DNA from 3 places in the Nesterenkonia sp. CL21 genome. Region 2 is predicted to be linked to each of the others. Evidence: riboswitches for the same ligand, from Rfam matches in the RefSeq annotation. Region 2 holds a riboswitch; each other region holds the start of a gene.

Region 1 (7,030 bases), on a different contig from region 2:
ATCCCGAAGGGGACCAAGGGGCGGCTGCCGCGGCACAAGCGATCGAAGACGGGCCTGGGCGACGAGCGTCTCGAGGACCTCGGAGGTCCCTCGGCGAAGAAGGAGCGGGGTGGCTCCCGCGAGGGTCGCGGCTCCCGCTCCGGCTCTCGGGGCGAGGGCGGTTCGCGGGGCGAGGGCGGCTCTCGGGGCGGTCGGTCCCGGTCGCGTCGCCGATCGGACTCCGCGGGCGGGCAGGACCAGCAGCGCCAGGAGAGCCAGCAGAGCTCCGGCGGTGCCGCTTCGTCGGAGGGCGGCTCGGGCGGCCAGCGTCGCCGTCGTCGTCGCCGCCGCTCCGGGTCGGGCTCCGGCTCGACGGCAGGCTCCGCGGACTGAGCTCCCGCGGGCCGGTGCGGACCTGGAGATGACGACCTTCGCCGTGGACGGTCCGTCGCTCGTGCTCGAGGGCGAGAACCTCGAGCACCTGCGGCGGCTCCCCGACGGGGCCTTCGCGATGATCTACCTGGACCCGCCCTTCAACACGGGGCGGGCCCAGCGGTCGGTCCGCACGACCTCCGTCCGGCGGCACGACGGCGGCGGACGGGTGGGGTTCGCCGGTCGCAGCTACGACACCTTCCGTGAGCTGCTGGCCGCCTACGACGACTCCTTCCCGGACTACTGGGACTTTCTGGAGCCTCGACTGCTCGAAGCCTGGCGTCTGCTGGATGACACCGGGACCCTGTACCTGCACCTGGACTATCGCGAGGTGCACTACGCGAAGGTCATGTGCGATGCGATCTTCGGCCGCGACTGCTTCCTCAATGAGATCGTCTGGGCCTATGACTATGGTGCCCGGACGAAGAAGCGCTGGCCGACCAAGCACGAGACGATCCTGGTCTATGTCAAGGATCCTCAGCGCTACCACTTCGACTCCGCCGAGGTCGATCGCGAACCGTACATGGCTCCGGGCCTGGTGACCCCGGAGAAGGCCGCCCGGGGCAAGCTGCCCACCGACGTCTGGTGGCACACCATCGTCTCGCCCACGGGTCGGGAGAAGACCGGCTATCCCACGCAGAAGCCCGTGGGGCTCGTACGCCGCATGGTGCAGGCCTCCTCCCGACCGGGCGACTGGGTGCTGGACTTCTTTGCGGGCTCGGGCACGCTGGGGGCCGCCGCTGCGGAGACCGGCCGCCGGTTCGTCTGCATCGACTCCTCACCGCAGGCGGTCGACGTCATGGCCCGGCGTCTGGGCGACCACGCCGAGGTCCACCGGGCGGATCCTCCGTCTGCTGCGTCGGCTGACATCGAGGGCCAGCGTGAGGGTGCTGCGTCATGATCGAGTTCGACCATGTCACCAAGACCTACCCGGACGGCACGACGGCGGTCCGGGACTTCAGCCTGACGGTCCCCTCCCACACCACCACGGTGCTGCTGGGGTCCTCCGGATGCGGCAAGACCACCCTGCTGCGAATGGTCAATCGGATGGTGGAGCCGACCTCAGGTGAGGTCCGCATCGATGGGGAGACGGTGTCCTCGCGACCGCCGGTGCAGCTGAGGCGCAGCATCGGCTATGTCATGCAGCACTCCGGGCTCATGCCGCACCGCCGGGTGGTGGACAACATCGCCACCGTTCCGCGTCTCAATGGTGTCTCCCGGGGTGCCGCGCAGGAGCGGGCTCGTGACCTGATGGAGTTGGTGGACCTGGCCCCCGAGCTGGCACGTCGATACCCGGCCCAGCTCTCCGGAGGGCAGCAGCAGCGGGTCGGCGTGGCGCGCGCCCTGGCCGACGACCCCAACATCCTGCTCATGGACGAGCCCTTCGGCGCGGTGGACCCGCTGATCCGGGTGGAGCTGCAGTCCCAGTTGGGTCGCCTGCAGGTTCAGCTGCGCAAGACCATCATCTTCGTCACCCATGACATCGACGAGGCACTCGCCCTGGGGGATCAGATCGTCGTGCTGCGCAGCGGCGGGGAGGTGGCCCAGATCGGCACGCCCCGGGAGCTGGTGGAGGAGCCCGCCGACGCCTTCGTCTCCCGATTCCTGGGGCTGCAGGACGGACGGCGGCGGCTGCATGCCTCCCCGCGGGTCGGCGGCGGCTGGACGGTCGTCGACGACACCGGGAGACCGGTCGGGCTGATCGAGGGAGAGGACGGCACGGAGCCTGCGGCCCCGTCGCCAGAAGGTTGCTGATGGACTGGGCCCTGGCGAACCTGCCGCGCATCCTGAGCCTGACGGTCGACCATCTGCTGCTCAGCCTTCCCGCCGTCGCGGCGGCGTTCCTGCTGGCCCTTCCGCTGGGGCGTGTCGCCGATCGGCTCGGACGCCTGCGTGAGCCTCTCCTGGGCTCGGTGGGTCTGCTCTATGCGATTCCGTCGCTGCCGCTGTTCATCGTCCTGCCGATCCTCATCGGGACCGGGGTGCGGGACGCTCTCAATGTGATCGTCGCGCTCACGCTGTTCGGTCTGGCGCTGATGGTCCGTTCCGCCGCGGATGCCTTCGGCGCGGTCTCCCAGGACGTCCGGCTGGCCGCGGTCGCGGTCGGGCAGTCCCGCTGGGGCGCCTTCCTCACAGTGGAGCTGCCTCTGGCCGGGCCTGCGCTGCTGGCGGGGCTGCGGGTGGTCTCCGTGAGCACCATCAGTCTGGTCAGCGTCTCCGCGGTCCTGGGTGTGGCGAGCCTCGGCTCCCTGTTCACCGACGGGTTCCAGCGTGGCATCGTGCCGTCCATCGCCGCCGGCATCATCATGACCGTGCTGCTCGCCGTCGTCGTGGACCTGCTGCTGGTGGGCCTGGGCCGGCTGGCGATGCCCTGGCAGCGTACCCAGGCGAGGCGGGCCGGCTCATGACCCATCTGATGGAGGCGCTGCAGTGGGTCCTCAGCGCCGAGTCCTGGGCGGGTCCGGGCGGTCTCGGAGTCCGCACGGCCGAGCACCTCTGGTACACCCTGCTGGCGCTGGTGCTGTCCACGGCGATCGCCCTTCCTGCCGGGCTGGTCATCGGCCACACCGGGCGGGGCCGGGCGCTGGCCGTGCTCTCCACCGGGGCCGCCCGTGCTCTGCCGACCCTGGGGATCATCACCTTGGCCGGCCTCGCGGTGGGGATCGGGCTGAAGGCCCCGATGATCGCCTTCGTGGTCCTGGCGGTGCCCTCGATCATCGCCGGCGCCTATTCGGGGGTGGAGGCGGTGGACCGCCGCGTGGTCGACGCCGCGCGCGCCCAGGGGCTCAGCCCGTGGCAGGTGCTGGTGACCGTGGAGGTGCCGCTGGGGCTGCGGCTGATCCTGGGCGGGGTGCGTCTGGCAACCCTGCAGGTCATCGCCACCGCCACCCTGGCCGCCTACGTGGGGGCCGGGGGACTGGGGCGGCCGCTGTTCCTGGGCCTGCGCAACCATGACTATGCCATGATGCTGGGAGCGTCCTTCGTGGTCATCGCCGTGGCGATCCTCGTCGACGCCCTGTTCATCGCAGCCCTACGGATTCTCAGGAGGATCCCCGGGATCCACTGAGCTCCAGGAGAGGATGGTCCCCGTGTCCTGCTCGAGCCCCGCCCCCGGCCGTCTCGGCCGTCCTGCCCTCGTCTCCGCCGCCCTGCTGGGACTCGCCGCGCTGGCTCTCAGCGCCTGCGGGGCCGAGGATCCCTTGGCTGACGGGGGAGACGACGACGCCGGCGCCGAGGGCGGCGCGCTGGTGGTCGGCTCCCAGCAGTACTACTCGAACACCATCATCGCGGAGCTCTACGCCCAGCGGCTCGAGGCGGGCGGCCACGAGGTGGACCGGCAGTTCGACATCGGCCAGCGCGAGGTCTACATGCCGGAGCTGGAGGCCGGGGACATCGACGTGTTCCCCGAATATGCCGGGAACCTGCTGCAGTACGTGGACGCGGAGGCTGAGGCCTCCGACCTGGAGGAGATCCTCGCCGGACTGGAGCAGAGCCTCCCGGAGGGGATCAGCGCCCTGGAGCCGGCGGAGGCCACCGATCAGGACAGCTTCGTGGTGACCGCGGAGTTCGCACAGGAGCATCAGCTGCGCAGCGTCGGTGACCTTGCGAACGTGGATGAGGATCTGCGGATCGCGGCGAACTCGGAGTTTGAGACTCGTCCCTACGGCCCTGAGGGTCTGCAGGAGGTCTACGGGGTGGAGGTCACCCTGGTCCCGGTGGAGGACTCCGGTGGGCCGCTGACCGTGCAGGCGCTGCTCGACGGGGACGTTCAGGTGGCCGACATCTATTCCGCCGATCCAGCCATCGAGGAGAACGGCCTCGTCATGCTGGAGGACCCGGAGGATCTGGTGCTGCCGCAGAACATCCTCCCGCTGGTCTCCGACTCTGTGGGGGACGACGCCGCGGCGCTCATCGAGGAGGTCACGGCCGAACTGACGCAGGAGGAGCTCAACGGGCTCAACGCCGTCAGTGTGGACGACCAGGCGTCGGCCGCCGACGTCGCCGCCGACTGGCTGGCGGAGAAGGGCCTCGACGAGGCCTGAGCCGCGGAGCAGGGCCCGGCCTCGCCGGGGAGTCGATGGCGCGTGTCTGCGGGAGGTCTCACCCCGTCGCGCAACTCATATGAACACATGAACATAGATGACGACATATGACGTGGAATCTTCGTTTTCCGTCTGGCGTCCAGTAGCGTGGTGCTCACACCAGCAACCATCCAGAGCGGCTGAGAGATCTGGCTCGACGACGCCGCAGCAACCCGGGAGAGCCGGGTGCTAACGCCAGGAGCGATGGAGGAGCATGAGCACTGACGTGTCCGCCGTGTCCGCCCGCCGGCCGAAGAAGCGCCCGAACGGGCAGTGGAAGGTCGACGGCACCGAGCCGCTGAACCACAATGAAGAGTTCAAGCAGGCCGACAACGGGCTGAACGTCCGGGAGCGCATCGAGACGATCTACTCGAAGCAGGGCTTCGACTCGATCGACCCGGACGACCTCCGCGGCCGCTTTCGCTGGTGGGGCCTCTACACCCAGCGTCGCCCCGGCGTGCCGGCCGGGGCCCACAACTCGCTGCCGCCCGAAGAGGTGGACGACAAGTTCTTCATGCTGCGGGTCCGCATCGACGGCGGCGCCCTCACCACCGAGCAGCTGCGTGTCATCGGGGAGATCTCCCGAGACTTCGCCCGGGACACCGCCGATGTGACCGACCGGCAGAACATCCAGCTGCACTGGGTGGCCGTGGAGGACGTCCCGGAGATCTGGCGCCGCCTCGAAGCGGTCGGCCTGGGCACCACCGAGGCCTGCGGAGACACCCCCCGAGTGATCCTGGGCTCCCCGGTGGCCGGCATCGCCGCCGATGAGATCATCGACCCCACCCCTGTCATCCAGGAGATCGCTCGGCTCTACATCGGCGATCCCGAGCTCGCGAACCTGCCGCGGAAGTACAAGTCGGCGATCACCGGACACCCCAGCCAGGACGTGGTCCACGAGATCAACGACTTCGCCCTGGTGGGCGTCGTGCACCCGGAGCATGGCCCCGGCTACGACCTGTGGGTCGGCGGCGGGCTCTCCACCAACGCCCGGCTGGCCGAGCGACTGGGAGTCTTCGTCCGCCAGGAGGAGGCCGCCGAGGTCTGGCATGCCGTCACCCAGACCTTCCGCGACTACGGGTTCCGTCGCCTGCGCAACAAGGCCCGGCTGAAGTTCCTGCTGGCCGAATGGGGGCCGGAGAGGTTCCGCCAGGTCATCGAGGACGAGTACCTGGGCCGTACGCTCACCGACGGGCCGGCCCCGTCCGCCCCGGACACTCCCGGGGACCACGTCGGCGTGCACCGGCAGAAGGACGGCCGGTGCTACATCGGCGTCACCCCCACCGTGGGTCGGGTCTCCGGGACGCTGCTGATCGAGCTGGCGGACCTGCTGGAGCGTCACGGCTCCCACCGTCTGCGCACCACGCCGCACCAGAAGCTCGTGGTCCTCGACATCGCCGAAGACGACGTCGAGACGGTCTGTGCCGCCTTGGCCGAGCTGGGGCTGGATCCCCGGCCCAGCGTCTTCCGGCGCTCCACCATCGCGTGCACCGGCATCGAATTCTGCAAGCTGGCCATCGTGGAGACCAAGACCACGGCGGCCCGGACCATCGATGCCTTGGAGGAGCGGCTGGCCGACGTCGCCGAGCAGATGCCGGAGCGGCTCACCCTGCACATCAACGGCTGCCCCAACTCCTGCGCCCGCATCCAGACCGCGGACATCGGGCTGAAGGGGCAGCTGCTGCCCGACGCCGACGGGGAGAAGACCCCCGGCTTCCAGGTCCACCTGGGCGGCGGGCTCACCTTCGTGGACCGCGATGAGGCCGGTCTCGGCCGGACTGTGCGAGGGCTGAAGGTCACGGCGGAGGAGCTCGTGGACTACGTGGAGCTGCTGGTCCGCCGGTACCTGGACGGCCGACAGACGGGAGAGACCTTCGCCCAGTGGAGCCACCGGGTGGACGATTCCGAGCTGCAGAAGAGAGAGGTCGAGCTGGTATGAGCGCCGCGACCGACATCGCCCTCACCCAGGAGCTGCGCGCCCTGGCCGCCGCCGGCGCCGAGGAGCTCGGCTGGGACGCCCCCGCCGAGGAGGTGATCGGCTGGGCGGCACGGCATGTGGACACCGCCGACGTCGCCGTCGCCTGCTCCATGGCCGATGCCGTCCTGCCGGCGCTGGTCGCGGAGCAGCTGCCCGGTGTGGACGTGCTGTTCCTGGAGACCGGCTATCACTTCACCGAGACGCTGGCCGCCCGAGATGAGGTCGCCCGTCGTCTCGACGTCACCGTCGTCGACGTCACTCCGAAGCTGACCGTGGCGGAGCAGGACGCCGAGTACGGCAAGGACCTGTTCGGCAGGGACCCGGCCGCCTGCTGCCGGATGCGCAAGATGGAGCCTCTCGGGGAGGCGCTGAGCGGCTACAAGCTCTGGTTCACCGGAGTGCGCCGGGATGAGGCGCCCACCCGCGTGGACACGCCGCTGGTCACCTTCGACGAGCTCCACGGACTCATCAAGGTCAACCCGGTCGCCCCCTGGACCTTCGACGACCTGGTCGACCACTCGAACCGCCATGACCTCCCGGTCAACCTGCTGCTGCAGAA
Region 2 (7,030 bases):
GCCGCGCGAAGGCGAAGCCGGCGTCGACGTCCGGCAGGGTCTGTGCGGCGGACTGCTGGTCGATCTCGATGAACTCGAAGTCCTTCGGGTTGTCGATGATGTCCCGCTGCGAGAGCTCGGTGACCTCCTTGGACTCGTCGATCTCCAGGACCCCGGCGTCGGCGAGCAGCTTGATCCCGCGGCCGTTGTTCGCGGTGTCGACCGCCAGGGCGATCTGGGCGCGGTCGGGGAGGTCCTCGATGCTGTCATGCTGCAGCGAGAAGATGCCGCTGGGCGCGTAGTAGACGGAGAACGCGGGCTCCACATCGGTGCCGTTGTCCTGGTTGAACTGCCGCAGGTAGGCGATGTGCTGGAAGAAGTTGGCGTCGTACTCCCCCTGGGCCACCACCTGGTTGGGCTGGATGATGTCGGTGACGTAGGTGGTCTCCAGCTCCCAGCCGTCCTCGGCGAGGATGTCCTTGACGATCTCGGTGGGGTCCTGGAAGGGCGCCGACTCGGTGACGATCATGCTGATCGTGCGGTCGTCGTCGCCCACGGCGTCGGCCAGCCCGCAGGAGGTCAGGGTGAAGGTCCCCACTGCGGCGAGTCCGCCGAGCAGCAGGCCGCGGCGCCCGAGCGGGGAGGAGGCGAGCGAACCGGTGGCCCCGGTCAGCCCGAGCGCGCCGGAGACGCCGGAGGATGTCAGTGTTCTGGGCATGTCACAAGCTTTCGTTGTCAGGGTGCAGCGACCTGCACGCCGGGATGGAGGAGTGCGCACGGAGCGCAGGGGCGGCCGAACCGGCCGGTGGTCAGATGCGCTTGTCGGTGAGCCGCGCGAGGCGGGTGCCACTGAACTGCACGAGCGTCACCAGGGCGATCATCAGCACGATGGCGACCATCATCACCGCGGTCTCATAGCGGTAGTACCCGTACCGGATGGCGAAGTCGCCGATTCCGCCGCCGCCGACCAGTCCGACCATGGCCGAATAGGAGATGAAGCTGACGGTGGTGATCGTGATGGACCCGATGATCGCCGGCTTGGCGTCCACCAGCAGCACATTGCGGATGATCTGTCCGCGAGTGGCCCCCATGGCACGGGAGGCCTCCACCGCCCCGGACCCCAGCTGGGTGATGTTCTGCTCCACCAGCCGGGCGAAGTAGGGAATGGCGTTGACCGTGAGTGGGACGATCGCAGCCGCCGTGCCGACCGTGGTGCCGACGACCAGCCGGGTGAACGGAATGATCGCGATCAGCAGGATGAGGAACGGGAAGGAGCGGACCATATTGACGATCCCGCTGACCAGCGCATGGGCGCGGGGCAGCGGAGCGATTCCGCCCGGGGCATGGATGAACAGCCAGATGCCCAGCGGAGTGCCGAACAGCACCGCCAGCGGGATGGCCACCGCAATCATGGCGAAGGTCTCCAGCATGGCCTGGACGAGTTCGGGCTGCAGTTCGAGGATGCGTTCCATCAGCGACGACCTCCCTCGAACGGCACGGCGGCGAGCAGCTCAGAGGCCGCGAGCCTCCGGGGGCCACGGGGCGGGTCCTGGGGCGCCGGCGGCTCTGCGGACTCTGCCGACTCTGCGGACTCTGCGGACTCTGCGGCGCGACCCTGGTCCCCGCTCGGCGTCGGCGCCTGCGTCCGGGCGCCGCCGTCACGGTCCACACTGATGCCGTCGCTGACCAGGTACCGGCCGATGGAGGTGTGCGGAGCGAAGCCCTCGCGCTGCAGCTCCCGGGCGGGGAACTGCTCCACCACGCGGCCGGACTCCATGACGGCGACGTGATCGGCCAGGGCCTTGATGACCTCCATCTCGTGGGTCACGATGACCACGGTGATGCCGAGCTCGCGGTTCACGTCGGCGAGATACTGCAGCACCGTCGCCGTGGTGAAGGGGTCCAGGGCGGAGGTCGGCTCGTCACACAGCAGCACCTCCGGCCGAGTGGCCAGGGCGCGAGCGATGGCCACCCGCTGCTTCTGCCCGCCGGAGAGCTGGGCCGGGTACACCTTGGCCTTGTCGGTGATGTCCACGATCTCCAGCGCCTCGGCGGCGCGACGCCGGCGGACGCGACGGTCCTTCTCGCCGGCGAACTTCAGGGACAGCTCCACGTTCTGGGCGACGGTCAGATTGTTCACCAGGTTGAACCCCTGGAAGATCATGCCGATCTGGTGCCGGGCGCGACGCAGAGCCTCGTCGTCGAGGGCGGTCAGCTCCACCCCGCCCACATGCACCTCACCCGAGGTGGGGCGCTCAAGCAGGTTGATGTTGCGCAGCAGCGTGGACTTCCCGGCGCCGGAGAAGCCGATGATCCCCTGGATGCTCCCGCGGGGGATCTCCAAGGAGACGTCATCGACGGCGTGGATGGGCTCCTTGCCCCGGGCAGCGGGGAAGGACGTGGACACATGGCGCAGTGAGATCATCGGGCATTCTCCATCGTCTCTGGCGTTAGCACCGTTCCCCGGGCCGCACTGGGCACGGCTGCTCCGGGTGGTTGCTGCGACGTCGTCGAGCCAGATCTCTCAGTCGCTCTGGATGGGTTCGTTGGGGTCAACCATACGCGCAGCAGATGAACAATCGTCAAGTCAGCGGATTGAGTTCATGTCACGAGGCGTAAGAATGTACAGCCCCCTCGGACTGAGGGAGCCACACTCTGGACGCATCCTGCGCGCCCGCTGGACGGAATATGTCGCCGCGTCTCATCCTGCGAACGGTTCTTTGATCACATCTCTCTGCGGCCGTACGCTGGACACACAGACCATCCCGAGCGGCCGAGAGATCTGGCTCGTCGACGCCGCAGCAACCTTCGGATGCGATCCGCCCCCTCCGGCGGGTCCTTCAGAAAAGGTGCTACCGCCAGGACCGATGGGAGTTGATCCGCCATGAGCACCGCACTGGCCGCCGCCGAGCGCCCCACGACCACCGTGGAGGAGACCGTGCCGCACGCGCCCGCTGACACCGGAGCCCGCCCCGCCGTGGGCCGCGCCGCCACCCGGCTGGCCGACGTCGATCCGCTGGAGCTGCGCCGGACCTTCGGCCACTTCCCGCAGGGGGTGGTGGTCGTCGCCGCCGAGGTGGACGGCCGCCCGGAAGGGCTCGTGGCCTCCACCTTCACCATCGGCGTCTCGCTCGAGCCACCGCTGGCCACGGTGGCGGTGCAGCACAGCTCCACCACCTGGCCGAAGCTGGCCGGGGCGGACACCGAGCTGGGAGTGTCACTGATCGGGCACGGCCAGTCGGAGCTGTGCCGGAAGATCGCCTCCAAGGACCGGGAGAGCCGATTCACCGGCCTGAGGACAAGCATCGGCACAGGTGGGTCGATCACCCTGGAGGGTGCGCCCGTCACCTTCACCACCCGCATCTACGACCAGGTCCGGGCCGGCGACCATGACATCGTCGTGCTCGAGCTGCTGGACCTGGCGGTCGAGGACTCCGCCGAGGCGCTGGTGTTCCACCAGAGCGAGTTCAAGAGCCTCGGCCCGCTGTCTCCCGAAGCCTGAGGGCATCCCCCTGCATCCGGGGGCACCGTCGTCGGGCCCACGCCACCCCACATGTCTCACACTGTGACATCACCTTTGCCCGGCCCACGCTGATCCGCGTAGGGTTGAGCACGTACACCATCCCGAGCGGCTGAGAGATCTGGCTCTGTGACGCCGCAGCAACCTTCGGATGCGTCGATCGGCCTCTCTGTGCCCGTCGCATCAGAAAAGGTGCTACCGCCAGGATCGATGGGAGTGAATTTCCTATGGGTTCGTCTGCACCCGCACTCGTGACGCACGAGTCTGACCAGCACCTCTCCGAGCATTCCGGCGGCGTCGCTCTGCTGGACCGTCCCGCCCCCGCAGGGGCCGCCACGCATTCGATGGACGTGCAGCTGCGCGGTGTGGGGCGCGCCTTCGACGGACGCACCGTCCTGCACGACGTCGACCTGCACATCTCCCCCGGCGAGGTGGTCGCCATCCTGGGCGCCTCCGGCTGCGGGAAGTCCACGCTGCTGCGCGCCGTCGGCGGTCTCGACGCCGGATGCTCCGGTGAGGTCATCATCGACGGCACCCCGGTGCGCACCTATGACGAACGGACCGCCGTCGGCTTCCAGGAGCCTCGGCTGCTGCCCTGGCGCTCGGTGCACCGCAACGTCTCCCTCGGGCTGCCGCGGCACGTGTCCGCGGCGGAGGGCCGTCGGCGAGTGGATGAGCTGCTCGAACTGGTCGGCCTGGCCGAGCGCGCCCAGCTTCGCCCCCGGGAGATCTCCGGCGGCATGGCGCAGCGCGCCTCGCTGGCCCGGGCCTTGGCCCGCCGCCCCGGCGTGCTCCTGCTGGACGAGCCCTTCGGCGCCCTGGACGCCCTGACCCGGCTGAAGATGCAGGACCTCCTCCTGGACGTCCATGCGCAGACCGGCACCACGGTGCTGCTGGTGACCCACGACGTCGACGAGGCCCTGCAGCTGGCCGACCGAATCCTGCTGCTCGGCTCCGACCCGGTGGACCCCGCCCGCGAGGGCGCCACCGTCTCCCGACTGCTCACCGTTCCGGGCAGCCGGCCGCGTGACCGTGCCTCCGCCGAGCTGGCCGCCCTGCGCGGCGAGCTCCTGGCCGGCCTCGGCGTCGACGCGCACTAGCCCACCCGCCCCGGCCGGACCGCACGTTCCGCTCAGGTCTGACAGTTCAGGACTGACAGCTCAGGACTGACAGCTCAGGACTGACAGGCCGCGCGGCCCGGGCGCTCCCGGCCTCCGCTCGGCGCGGCCGGGCGGAGCCCGAGCTCGACCGGGGCGGCTCCCACCCACGCACGAAAGGTCCCTTCACGACATGCCCAGTCAGACCGACACCTCCTTCTCCCCTGCCCGCTTCCCGCGGCCGCGGTTCCGACGCGCCGCCTCCGCGACGATCGCCGGCGCGGCCGTCGCTCTGCTGGCGACCGGATGCGTGGAGGGCGAGGGATCCGGCGGCACCGCCGAGGGCGAACTGGACACGCTCACCCTCGACTTCGCCACCTACAACCCGCTCAGCCTGGTGATCATGGAGCACGGCTGGCTCGAAGAGGAGCTCTCCGAGGCCGGCACCGAGGTGGAATGGATCCAGTCCCACGGCTCCAACGACGCCAATGAGAAGCTGCGTGCCGAGGCCATCGACGTCGGGTCCACGGCCGGCTCCGCCGCCCTGCTGGCGCGCGCCAACGGCGCCCCGCAGCAGATCATCCTCATCGAGAACCAGCCGGAGTGGGCCGCCCTGGTCACCTCGCCGGACTCGGGGATCACCGACGTCGGCGACCTCGAGGGCGTCTCCGTGGCCGCCACGCTGGGCACCGACCCGTACTTCTTCCTGGTGCAGTCCCTGCACGAGGCCGGCCTGGAGGTGGGCGATGTGGAGGTGCAGAACCTGCAGCACGCGGACGGCCGCAGCGCGCTGGCCAACGGCGACGTCGACGCCTGGGCCGGACTGGACCCGATCATGGCGGGAGCCGAGGCCGACGGCGAGACGCTGTTCTACCGGAACGTGGACTTCAACACCTACAGCGTGATCAACGCGACCGAGTCGTTCATCGAGGACCACCCCGACGTCGCCCAGACCGTCGTGGACGTCTATGAGCAGGCCCGCGAATGGGCTCAGGAGAACCCCGAGGAGACGGCCGAGATCCTGGCCGAGCACAGCAACATCGACCTGGAGGTCGCCGAGACGGTGATCCGGGAGCGGTCGAACTTCGACGTCGACCCGGTCCCCGGCGCCGCCCAGCGTGAGGTGCTGCAGGAGGTCGGTCCGATCTTCCTCGACACCGGCGACGTCTCCAGCCAGGACAGCATCGACGAGGCGCTCGAGACGCTGTTCCACCCGGAGTTCGCGGAGAACCGGCAGGCCACCGACGCCGAGGGCTCTGAGGACGAGGCCACGATCGTCGAGGACGACGAGGATGATCAGTGATGAGCCAGACGCTGCCTGACGGCGCTCGGACCCGGGACGAGGAGGGCCGCCACCAGAGCGCGGAGCCGGCACGGGTGCTGGGCGACCGTGACTCAGCCGCACCCCGGCCGGTGCCCGGCCCGGACAGTCCGGACGCTGGAGTGCCTGCTCGGGTCCGTCGCATCCCCGGCGGTCGGGTCCTCATCGGAGCGATCGTGCCGCTGGTCCTGCTGGCCCTCTGGTACGGCGTCACCGCGGCCGGCGTCTTCTCCCCGGTGCAGCTGCCGACTCCGCAGTCGGTGCTGGCCGCCGGGGTGGAGCTGTTCGAGCGCGGGGAGCTCTACCAGCACATCGCCATCTCCGTGCAGCGGGTGCTGCTGGGCTTCGCCGTGGGCGCGGGCCTGGGCCTGGCGCTGGGCTCGGTGCTGGGCCTGTCGAAGATCGCCGACTCCCTGCTGCACCCCACCATCGGGGCCTTCCGGGCCGTGCCGTCCCTGGCGTGGGTGCCGCTGCTCATCCTGTGGATGGGCATCTATGAGGACTCCAAGGTCACGCTCATCGCCATCGGTGCGTTCTTCCCCGTCTTCACCGCCGTGCACTCCGCGCTGCGGCACGTGGATCCACAGCTGGTGGAGGCCGGCCGCGCGTTCGGGTACCACGGGCTGCGCCTGCTGGTCACCGTGCAGCTGCCCGCCGTGGTGCCCAGCGTGTTCTCCGGGCTGCGCCTCGCGCTCGCCCAGGCCTGGCTGTTCCTGGTGGCCGCGGAGCTGATCGCCTCCTCCATGGGGCTGGGCTTCCTGCTGACCGACTCCCAGAACAACGGGCGCACCGACCGTCTGTTGCTGGCCATCATCCTGCTGGCGATCCTGGGCAAGATCACCGACGCGCTGCTGGGCGTCGTGGAGAGGAAGGCGCTGAAGACATGGGCGTGACGCCGGCGTCAGACATCGATCGGGCGACTCTGCAGCACCCGCTGACCGCGGACGTCCACTCCTGGGCGGACCCGGTCACCGAACAGGAGCGCCTGGCCTTCTGGGACCAGGCGGCGTCCCTGCTGGACTGGGAGACCCCCTGGCACACCACCCACCGGTGGACAGATCCGGACCCGCGCACCCGCCGCGGCCCGGACATCCGCTGGTTCGACGGCGGCAC
Region 3 (7,030 bases), on a different contig from region 2:
GGAGTCCTGCGGCACCTGGACGAAGGTCCGCTGACAGGCGGAGAGGCGGGAGCCGGCACATCACCCCTCCTCGCCGACCCCTCAGTTCTACTACACTCTGTAGAAGAAGCCGTTCCCCTCGACCCCAAGGAGCACCATGCCCCGCATCACCATCGGCCTGGGCGGGATTCTGATCCTGCTCGGCGTCATCGCCTACATCGCCACGTCCTTCGCCAGCTGGACCGCGCTGATCCCCGCGATCCTCGGTGTCGTGCTGCTCATCAGCGGCCTCATCGGCCTGAAGAACGCGAAGGTCGGCATCCACATCGCCCTGGTGGTGGCGCTGCTCGGCGTCTTCGGCACCTCCATGAACGTGATGCAGCTGGGCGCGCTGTTCGCCGGCGAGGCCGAGCGGCCCGCCGCCGTCGTCGTCAGCTCCATCACCTTCGTCCTGCTGATCGTCTACATCATCACCGGGGTGCGCTCGTTCATCCGCGCGCGCCGCTGGAAGGGCGCCGAGGCCGCCGAGGCCTGAGCCTCCCCCACGCCGCCTGAGCGCGACCACACTATGGGCCGCCCCGAGTCACTCGGGGCGGCCCATCGTCGTCTCCGGCGGTCGACAGGCGGAGTCAGCGTCCAGAGCCCGCGCAGTCCAGCCGGCCGGGCTCCATCTCGATCTCCTCGACATCCTGCAGGCCGGCGAACTCGGAGCCCAGGACCACGTCCACGGTGAAGTCGTCGCGGTCGTCGACGTCCACCAGGGCTCCGGGGATGTGGTGCTGCACCGTGTAGGCCTGCCGCAGCCCTCGCTCACCGGCACGGATGATGGCCTCGAAGCCGGTGTCGGCGAAATAGTCGTTGTCCACCGCCTCCACCCGGAAGTCGCGATCCGTGAGATCCTCGGCGACGTCGCCGGCGAGTCCCGGCTCATTGGTGGCATTGAGGACCTGAACCGGCACCCTCTCGGGGACCACCGGCGACAGGATGCGGCTGGGACAGTCCTCCCCGGCGGGGATGGAGCCGCCGCCGACGATCGCAATGTCGATGGTGCCGTCGATCATCAGCCAGCTGCCGACCGTGATCCCTCCCAGGACGCCGATGGTGCTGGTTGCGACGGCGATCTTCTGCCGCCGGGTCGCCGGCGTCGGGGAGCTGCTCATGCCCCCATCCTATTTCGGGCCCCGCCCCGAGGGCGTCAGGGCAGGGCCGGTTCGCAGTCGAGATCATCGGCGAAGAGCCCGACGCCGTCATCCTCCGCCTGGGACCAGGCATCCTCCACGGAACTGAGGAACCGGTCGTTGGGCGGGTAGTGCACGGGAACCCCGAATCCGTCCCGGGCCATCTGGACGTTCAGCAGGACGTCATCGGCCCAGACGCCGGCGAGCAGGCGGTCATAGCGGTCCGTGCGCTCGTGGTCGAACTCAAGGACGAGGGGATCCCCCGGGGCGACCAGTGACTCCATATGCGCCGAGGACTCCGGCCCCAGGCATTCCACCGGCTGATGGGGATGCACCGACTCCGGGGTGTCGATGTTCAGCAGCCGCACCCGTTCCTCCTGTCCGTCCAGCTCCACGACGAGCGTATCGCCGTCGACCACGCGCACGAGGGTGGCGACCTCGCCGTCCTCCGACGGCGACGGCGCGGCACCTTCTCCCGGGCTCTGGATCCAGCTGATCAGCGCACCGAGGAGGACCACCAGCACGAGCCCGAGCAACCACCACAGCAGGCCCTGACTGCCGCCTCGGCGGCGCCGGCGTCCCGCCGCTCCACCACCAGACACTCCACCGGACACTCCCCCGGAGACTCCCCCAGACACTCCGCCCGAACCTCCGCGGGAAGCCGTGCGCAGGGAGCGTCGCACCGCCTTGCGGGCATTGCGGCGCATCGCATTCTTCAGATACCGGTCGACCATGGGGACCAGCGTATCCGGAGGCCATGACAGGGAGCCCGGAGGCCTCCGAGGACCCCCACAGGGCCGTCGAGCTCCGCTGGCTGCCAGTTTGTGCAGGAGGCACCTCAATATGTTCACATAACGTCATCCCTTGTCGAGGGTCTTCCCCGAACCACGGGCCCGTGCTAACGTCAAGACCACACAAGGATCACGAGAACCGGTCACACAGGCTCTGGCTTGGCCGGTCGGCAACCCTTTCCCGCGTGACGGGGTGCCCCAGATGACGATCCGGCCGCGAAGCTCATATTCACCGAGGTGGATTTATCTTCAGCGGCAAGCACGGCGCAGGGGAAGCCTCCCTGTGGCGCCTCATGAACGATGATGAACGCCCCACACGGAGGACCCTCCATGACACCATCCGTGCCGTCCGCCGGCACTCTGTCTCAGCACGCCCTGGAATCTGACGACCACGCGCCGCACACCTCGTATCTGGTGCAGCGCACCCGACGACGCTCGCTGATCTCCTTCGAGGTCTTCCCGCCGCGGCCTGCCCGCGACGGCCGTGACCCCTGGCGCAGCATCGAACTGCTGGCCGAGGCGGGCCCGGACTACTTCTCCGTCACCCACGGCCACAACCAGCCCGAGGGAGCGAATCTGGAGGTGATCCGGCACCTGCTCCGGAGCACTCCCGCCCCCGTGATGGCGCATCTCATCGGCGCAGGCAGCACCGGCGCCCAGGTGCGCCGCTCGGTGGAGCAGCTGCTGGACCTCGGCGTGCGGGACGTGCTCGCCCTGCGCGGGGACCCACCGGGCGGTGCCCGGGAGTGGATCCACCAGCCTGCAGGCCTGAACCGCGCCGCCGAGGTGGTGCGTCTGGTCCGGGAGGTGGAGCAGGAGCGCCTCGACCCGCCCGAGGGGCCCGGCGCCCGCCCGGTGTCCATCTCAGTGGCCGCCTATCCGCCCTCCGGCACGGACCGGGACCACGAGGCGGACCTGTGCGCACTGTGGGAGAAGCAGGAGGCCGGCGCCGACTACGCCATCACCCAGGTCTTCTACGACCCCGAGGACTACGCCCGCCTGGTGGACGACGCCCGATCCCAGGGCATCCACCTGCCGGTCGTCGCCGGACTGGCCCCGCTGACCAGCCCCAAGCGGCTGCGACGCCTGGAGGAGATCTCGGGAGTTCCGGTGCCGCAGCACCTGCTCGACTACCTCGACGTCGCCGACCCGGCCGAACGACGACGCCGCGGGGTGGCCGCCACTCTGAACCTGATCGACGCGGTGCTGGAGCTCGGATGTCCCGGCCTCCACCTGTTCACCTTCAACCAGCACCCGGCCGCCCTGGCGATCCTCGATCACCTGAGGATCCGAGACGCCGCACGTCAGCAGCGGGTCCTGCCCGAGCTGTCCTGACCCCGGAGCGCACCGCTCCCTGCCGCACAGGGCCCCTTCATTCCTGCGGACCGCATCGCGGTCGGCTGTCCTGGTGCGCCCTGCCGCGTCACCCGGGACGAACAGTCCGGGCACCCCATGCGATCCGTCCATCACCTGCATCTGACCCCAGACACATCTGACACATCTGACAGAGGAGACATCATGACCACCACCCCTGCCCGCCCCGAGGACCAGCCGCCCGCTCAGGTTCCCGCCCTGCCGGCGACCGTGCTCGGCTACCCGCGCATCGGACCCAATCGGGCGATCAAGAAGGCGCTGGAGGCACACTGGCGCGGCGGCGACGTCGCTGCGCTGCGCGAGGCCATCCACGCTCACCGCGCCCGCACCCTGGGCCGTCTGGCAGGCCTGGGCCTGGAGTCGGACTCGGCGATCCCGGCCGACGGCGCCGTGATCGATCAGGTCCTGGACGCCTCCGTGCTGCTCGGCCTGGTGCCGCGGCGCTTCCGTGAGGCGGGCTTCTCCGCCACCTCCCCGGACACCGGCGAGGGCCTGGCCCTGGTCTCTGCGTTGGCCCGCGGCACCTCCACGGTGGAGCCGCTGGAGCTGACCAAGTGGTTCGACACCAACTATCACTACTACGTGCCGGAGATCGAGCCCGACGTCGGCTTCTCCGCTCAGACGGACGCCGTCGTCGAGCGCTTCCGTGCCTTCCGCGACCTGGCCGCCGAGACGGCCGGCGCGGCCCTCCCCCGCCCCACCCTGCTGGGCCCGGTGAGCTTCCTGCTGCTGGCCAAGGCCGTCAGCTCCGCCGAGAGCCCCACCGGCGGCACCGACGGCGCCCTCGCCCAGGAGTCTCGGTTCGACCGGCTCGATGAGCTGGTGGCCGCCTACTCCGCCCTGCTCGGCGCCCTCCATGACGCCGGTGCCGCCTGGGTGCAACTGGAGGAGCCCGCACTGGCCTCCGACGGATGGGACGTCCCGCGGGAGCAGATCGTCACCGGCCTGCGCACCGCCTACACCGCGTTCGCCGGGCTCACAGCGCGTCCGGCGCTGTTCGTCCCGGTGAGCTACGGCACCGCCGGCGACGACGCGCTGGCCGCCCTCGGCGCAGCCGGCGTCGAGGCGGTCGGCCTCGACCTGGAGCGCGGCGCGCTGCCGGCGAAGGAGGGCCTGGCGCCGCTTGCCGGACGGACCGTGGCCGCCGGCATCGTCGGCGGGCTGAACGTGTGGCGTACCGATGTGGCCCGGGCGGCCGGGCTGCTGGACCAGCTGCGGGAGCGCCACGAGGGCCCGGTGACGGTCAGCAGCTCCACGTCGCTGCTGCACGTCCCCCATGACGCAGCCCGCGAGACGCAGCTGGACCCGCAGGTGGCCGGCTGGCTCGCCTTCGCGGACCAGAAGGTCGGCGAGGTGCTGGCGCTGGCCGGTCATCTCACTGCAGGTCCGGACGCCCTGGAGGGGCTGCGCGCGGATGACGCCTCCCGCCGCAGGCTGCGTGAACGGCACCCGCAGGTGCGGGTGGAGGCGGTGCGCCGTCGTCTGGACGAGGTGCTGCCGGAGGACCGCCGCCGGGCCGCCGCCGAGCACCGCCGGGCCGCTCAGGAGGCGGCTCTGGACCTGCCGCCGCTGCCGACCACCACGATCGGTTCCTTCCCACAGACCTCCGAGATCCGTCGGGTGCGCGCCGCCCACCGGCGAGGGGCCCTGGACCAGCAGGGGTACGAGGAGGCCATCCGCGGGCAGATCGCCGACTGCATCCGCCGCCAGGAGGACCTGGGTCTGGATGTGCTGGTGCACGGCGAGGCGGAGCGCAATGACATGGTCCAGTACTTCGCGGAGAACCTGGAGGGCTTCATCACCACCACCCACGGCTGGGTGCAGTCCTACGGCTCCCGCTGCCTGCGCCCGCCGATCCTCTTCGGCGATGTGCACCGTCCCGCCCCGATCACCGTGGAGTGGACCCGCTACGCCGCCTCGCTGACCCGCCGGCCCGTCAAGGGCATGCTGACCGGCCCGGTGACGATCCTGGCCTGGTCCTTCGTGCGCGACGACCAGCCGCTGGCCGCCACGGCCGACCAGATCGCACTGGCCCTGCGGGACGAGGTGGAGGATCTGCAGGCCGCCGGCACCCGGATCATCCAGGTGGACGAGCCGGCGCTGCGGGAGCTGCTGCCGCTGCAGGTGGCCCACCGCCCCGAGTATCTGCGCTGGTCGGTGGAGTCCTTCCGCCTGGCGACCTCCGCGGCGAAGCCGGACACCCAGCTGCACACCCACCTGTGCTATTCGGAGTTCGAGACCGTCATCGACGCGATCGACGCCCTCGACGCCGACGTCACCACCCTGGAGGCCTCCCGGTCCGGCTTCGAGGTGGTCACCGCCCTGGCGGAGCACGGCTTCTCCCGCGGCATCGGCCCGGGCGTGTGGGACATCCACTCCCCGCGGGTGCCCGGGGTGGACGAGCTCATCGAACGGCTGCGGCTGGCCGCCGAGGTGCTGGACCCGCAGATCGTGTGGTCCAACCCGGACTGCGGCCTGAAGACCCGCGGCTGGGAGGAGACGGAGGCCTCGCTGCGCCATCTGGTCAACGCCACCGCGGTGGTGCGCGCCGAGCTGGCCCGGGTCCCGGCCGGGGTGTGACGCTCCGGCGGTGAGGTCAGGATCACGACGGCGGCGGGCCGGTGTCCGCGGAGCTCGGCTCTGCGGACACCGGCCCGCCGTCGTCGTGCGCAGGCTCCGGGGCTCCGAGCCGTGGTCAGTCCCGCTCCCACGGCGGCGGCGCGCTGGTGACGGTGATGTCGCCGTCTCCGGTGTGCAGGGCGATCCGGCAGGACACCTCGGCGTCATCCTCCCGGTCGGCTGCGCCCTCTCCGAGGTCGACGTCGACCTCCCCTGACGCCTCGGTCTCCACCGTGCACCGCCGCGGATCCTCCTGGGCCGGCAGGGTGATGCTGATGTCCCCGCGACCGGTACGGACCTCCAGGGACGCCGGCAGTGCGGTGTGGGTCAGATCCACCTCCCCCTCCCCGGCACGCACGGAGATCTCCTCTCCGCTGAGGGAGCTTCCCGAGACGTCGGCGCGGAACGTTCGGACGTCGACGTCGCCCTGGACACCGCGCAGCATGACCTCGCCCAGCACAGGCTTCGGCTCCCCATCGACGACGACGTCGGCGAGGTCCCCTCCGGCGAGCCACAGGTCCAGGTCCCCGGCCAGGTGCTGGACGCTGTAGTACATGCCGTCGGCAGAAGCGACGTGGAGGTTCGACCCACGGGGCAGCAGGAGTTCCTGATCGGCCAGTGTCCCGCAGTCCTATCCGCAGCGTGTCGTCACCGCGGTGGCGCCGTCGAGCTGGGTGACCTCGGTGAAAGGGTCTCCGGGCACCCGGTAGAGGTTCTCTGTCAGCTCCATGCCGTCACGGTCCTGCCCGGAGAACGTCATCTGCAGCGCATCGCCGGTGTACCAGATCGCATCCTGCGGATCACCGAGAGTGCGTTGGATCTGCTCCGGCTCGCGGCCGCCGGCCAGCCAGGTCATCTGGAGGATCGCCGCCAGAGACGGGTTCACACAGGCGGCCAGCACCACCGCGGTGAGGACCGCGCCGATCCCGCCCCACAGCCTGCGCGGCCATGGCCGGTCGGTCGTCGAGCTCATGAGGGTCCGCTCTCCGCGCCGGAGGACAGGTACGTCAGCACGGCCAGGACCCGTCGGTTGTCAGTGCTCGCCGGCGGGATGTCCAGCGTGGAGAAGATGGCGTTGATGTGCTTGGA

What was found. A riboswitch is a leader RNA that binds a small molecule or an ion and turns the genes downstream of it on or off. The one in region 2 is predicted to bind S-adenosylmethionine.
Region 1: linked by a shared signal. The riboswitch ahead of Q7C18_RS12825 (nitrite/sulfite reductase) and the one ahead of Q7C18_RS09295 (flavin reductase family protein) in region 2 are both predicted to bind S-adenosylmethionine.
Region 3: linked by a shared signal. The riboswitch ahead of Q7C18_RS10425 (methylenetetrahydrofolate reductase) and the one ahead of Q7C18_RS09295 (flavin reductase family protein) in region 2 are both predicted to bind S-adenosylmethionine.

The regions. Positions count from the first base shown of each region.
Region 1 is NZ_JAUTWR010000009.1:50,041-57,070, forward strand. It holds gene Q7C18_RS12795 (DEAD/DEAH box helicase) at 1-372, shown strand, start outside; gene Q7C18_RS12800 (site-specific DNA-methyltransferase) at 401-1,312, shown strand; gene Q7C18_RS12805 (ATP-binding cassette domain-containing protein) at 1,309-2,166, shown strand; gene Q7C18_RS12810 (ABC transporter permease subunit) at 2,166-2,819, shown strand; gene Q7C18_RS12815 (ABC transporter permease) at 2,816-3,478, shown strand; gene Q7C18_RS12820 (ABC transporter substrate-binding protein) at 3,492-4,454, shown strand; SAM riboswitch class I at 4,618-4,704, shown strand; gene Q7C18_RS12825 (nitrite/sulfite reductase) at 4,708-6,432, shown strand; gene Q7C18_RS12830 (phosphoadenylyl-sulfate reductase) at 6,429-7,030, shown strand, end outside.
Region 2 is NZ_JAUTWR010000005.1:27,926-34,955, reverse strand. It holds gene Q7C18_RS09310 (MetQ/NlpA family ABC transporter substrate-binding protein) at 1-697, opposite strand, end outside; gene Q7C18_RS09305 (methionine ABC transporter permease) at 789-1,451, opposite strand; gene Q7C18_RS09300 (ATP-binding cassette domain-containing protein) at 1,451-2,404, opposite strand; SAM riboswitch class I at 2,412-2,523, opposite strand; SAM riboswitch class I at 2,737-2,853, shown strand; gene Q7C18_RS09295 (flavin reductase family protein) at 2,864-3,481, shown strand; SAM riboswitch class I at 3,596-3,716, shown strand; gene Q7C18_RS09290 (ABC transporter ATP-binding protein) at 3,844-4,599, shown strand; gene Q7C18_RS09285 (aliphatic sulfonate ABC transporter substrate-binding protein) at 4,790-5,899, shown strand; gene Q7C18_RS09280 (ABC transporter permease) at 5,899-6,810, shown strand; gene acs (acetate--CoA ligase) at 6,801-7,030, shown strand, end outside.
Region 3 is NZ_JAUTWR010000006.1:60,760-67,789, forward strand. It holds gene Q7C18_RS10405 (hypothetical protein) at 1-34, shown strand, start outside; gene Q7C18_RS10410 (hypothetical protein) at 137-514, shown strand; gene Q7C18_RS10415 (LytR C-terminal domain-containing protein) at 609-1,139, opposite strand; gene Q7C18_RS10420 (thermonuclease family protein) at 1,175-1,891, opposite strand; SAM riboswitch class IV at 2,077-2,216, shown strand; gene Q7C18_RS10425 (methylenetetrahydrofolate reductase) at 2,279-3,283, shown strand; gene metE (5-methyltetrahydropteroyltriglutamate--homocysteine S-methyltransferase) at 3,467-5,902, shown strand; gene Q7C18_RS10435 (DUF4097 family beta strand repeat-containing protein) at 6,018-6,497, opposite strand; gene Q7C18_RS10440 (hypothetical protein) at 6,573-6,914, opposite strand; gene Q7C18_RS10445 (response regulator transcription factor) at 6,911-7,030, opposite strand, start outside.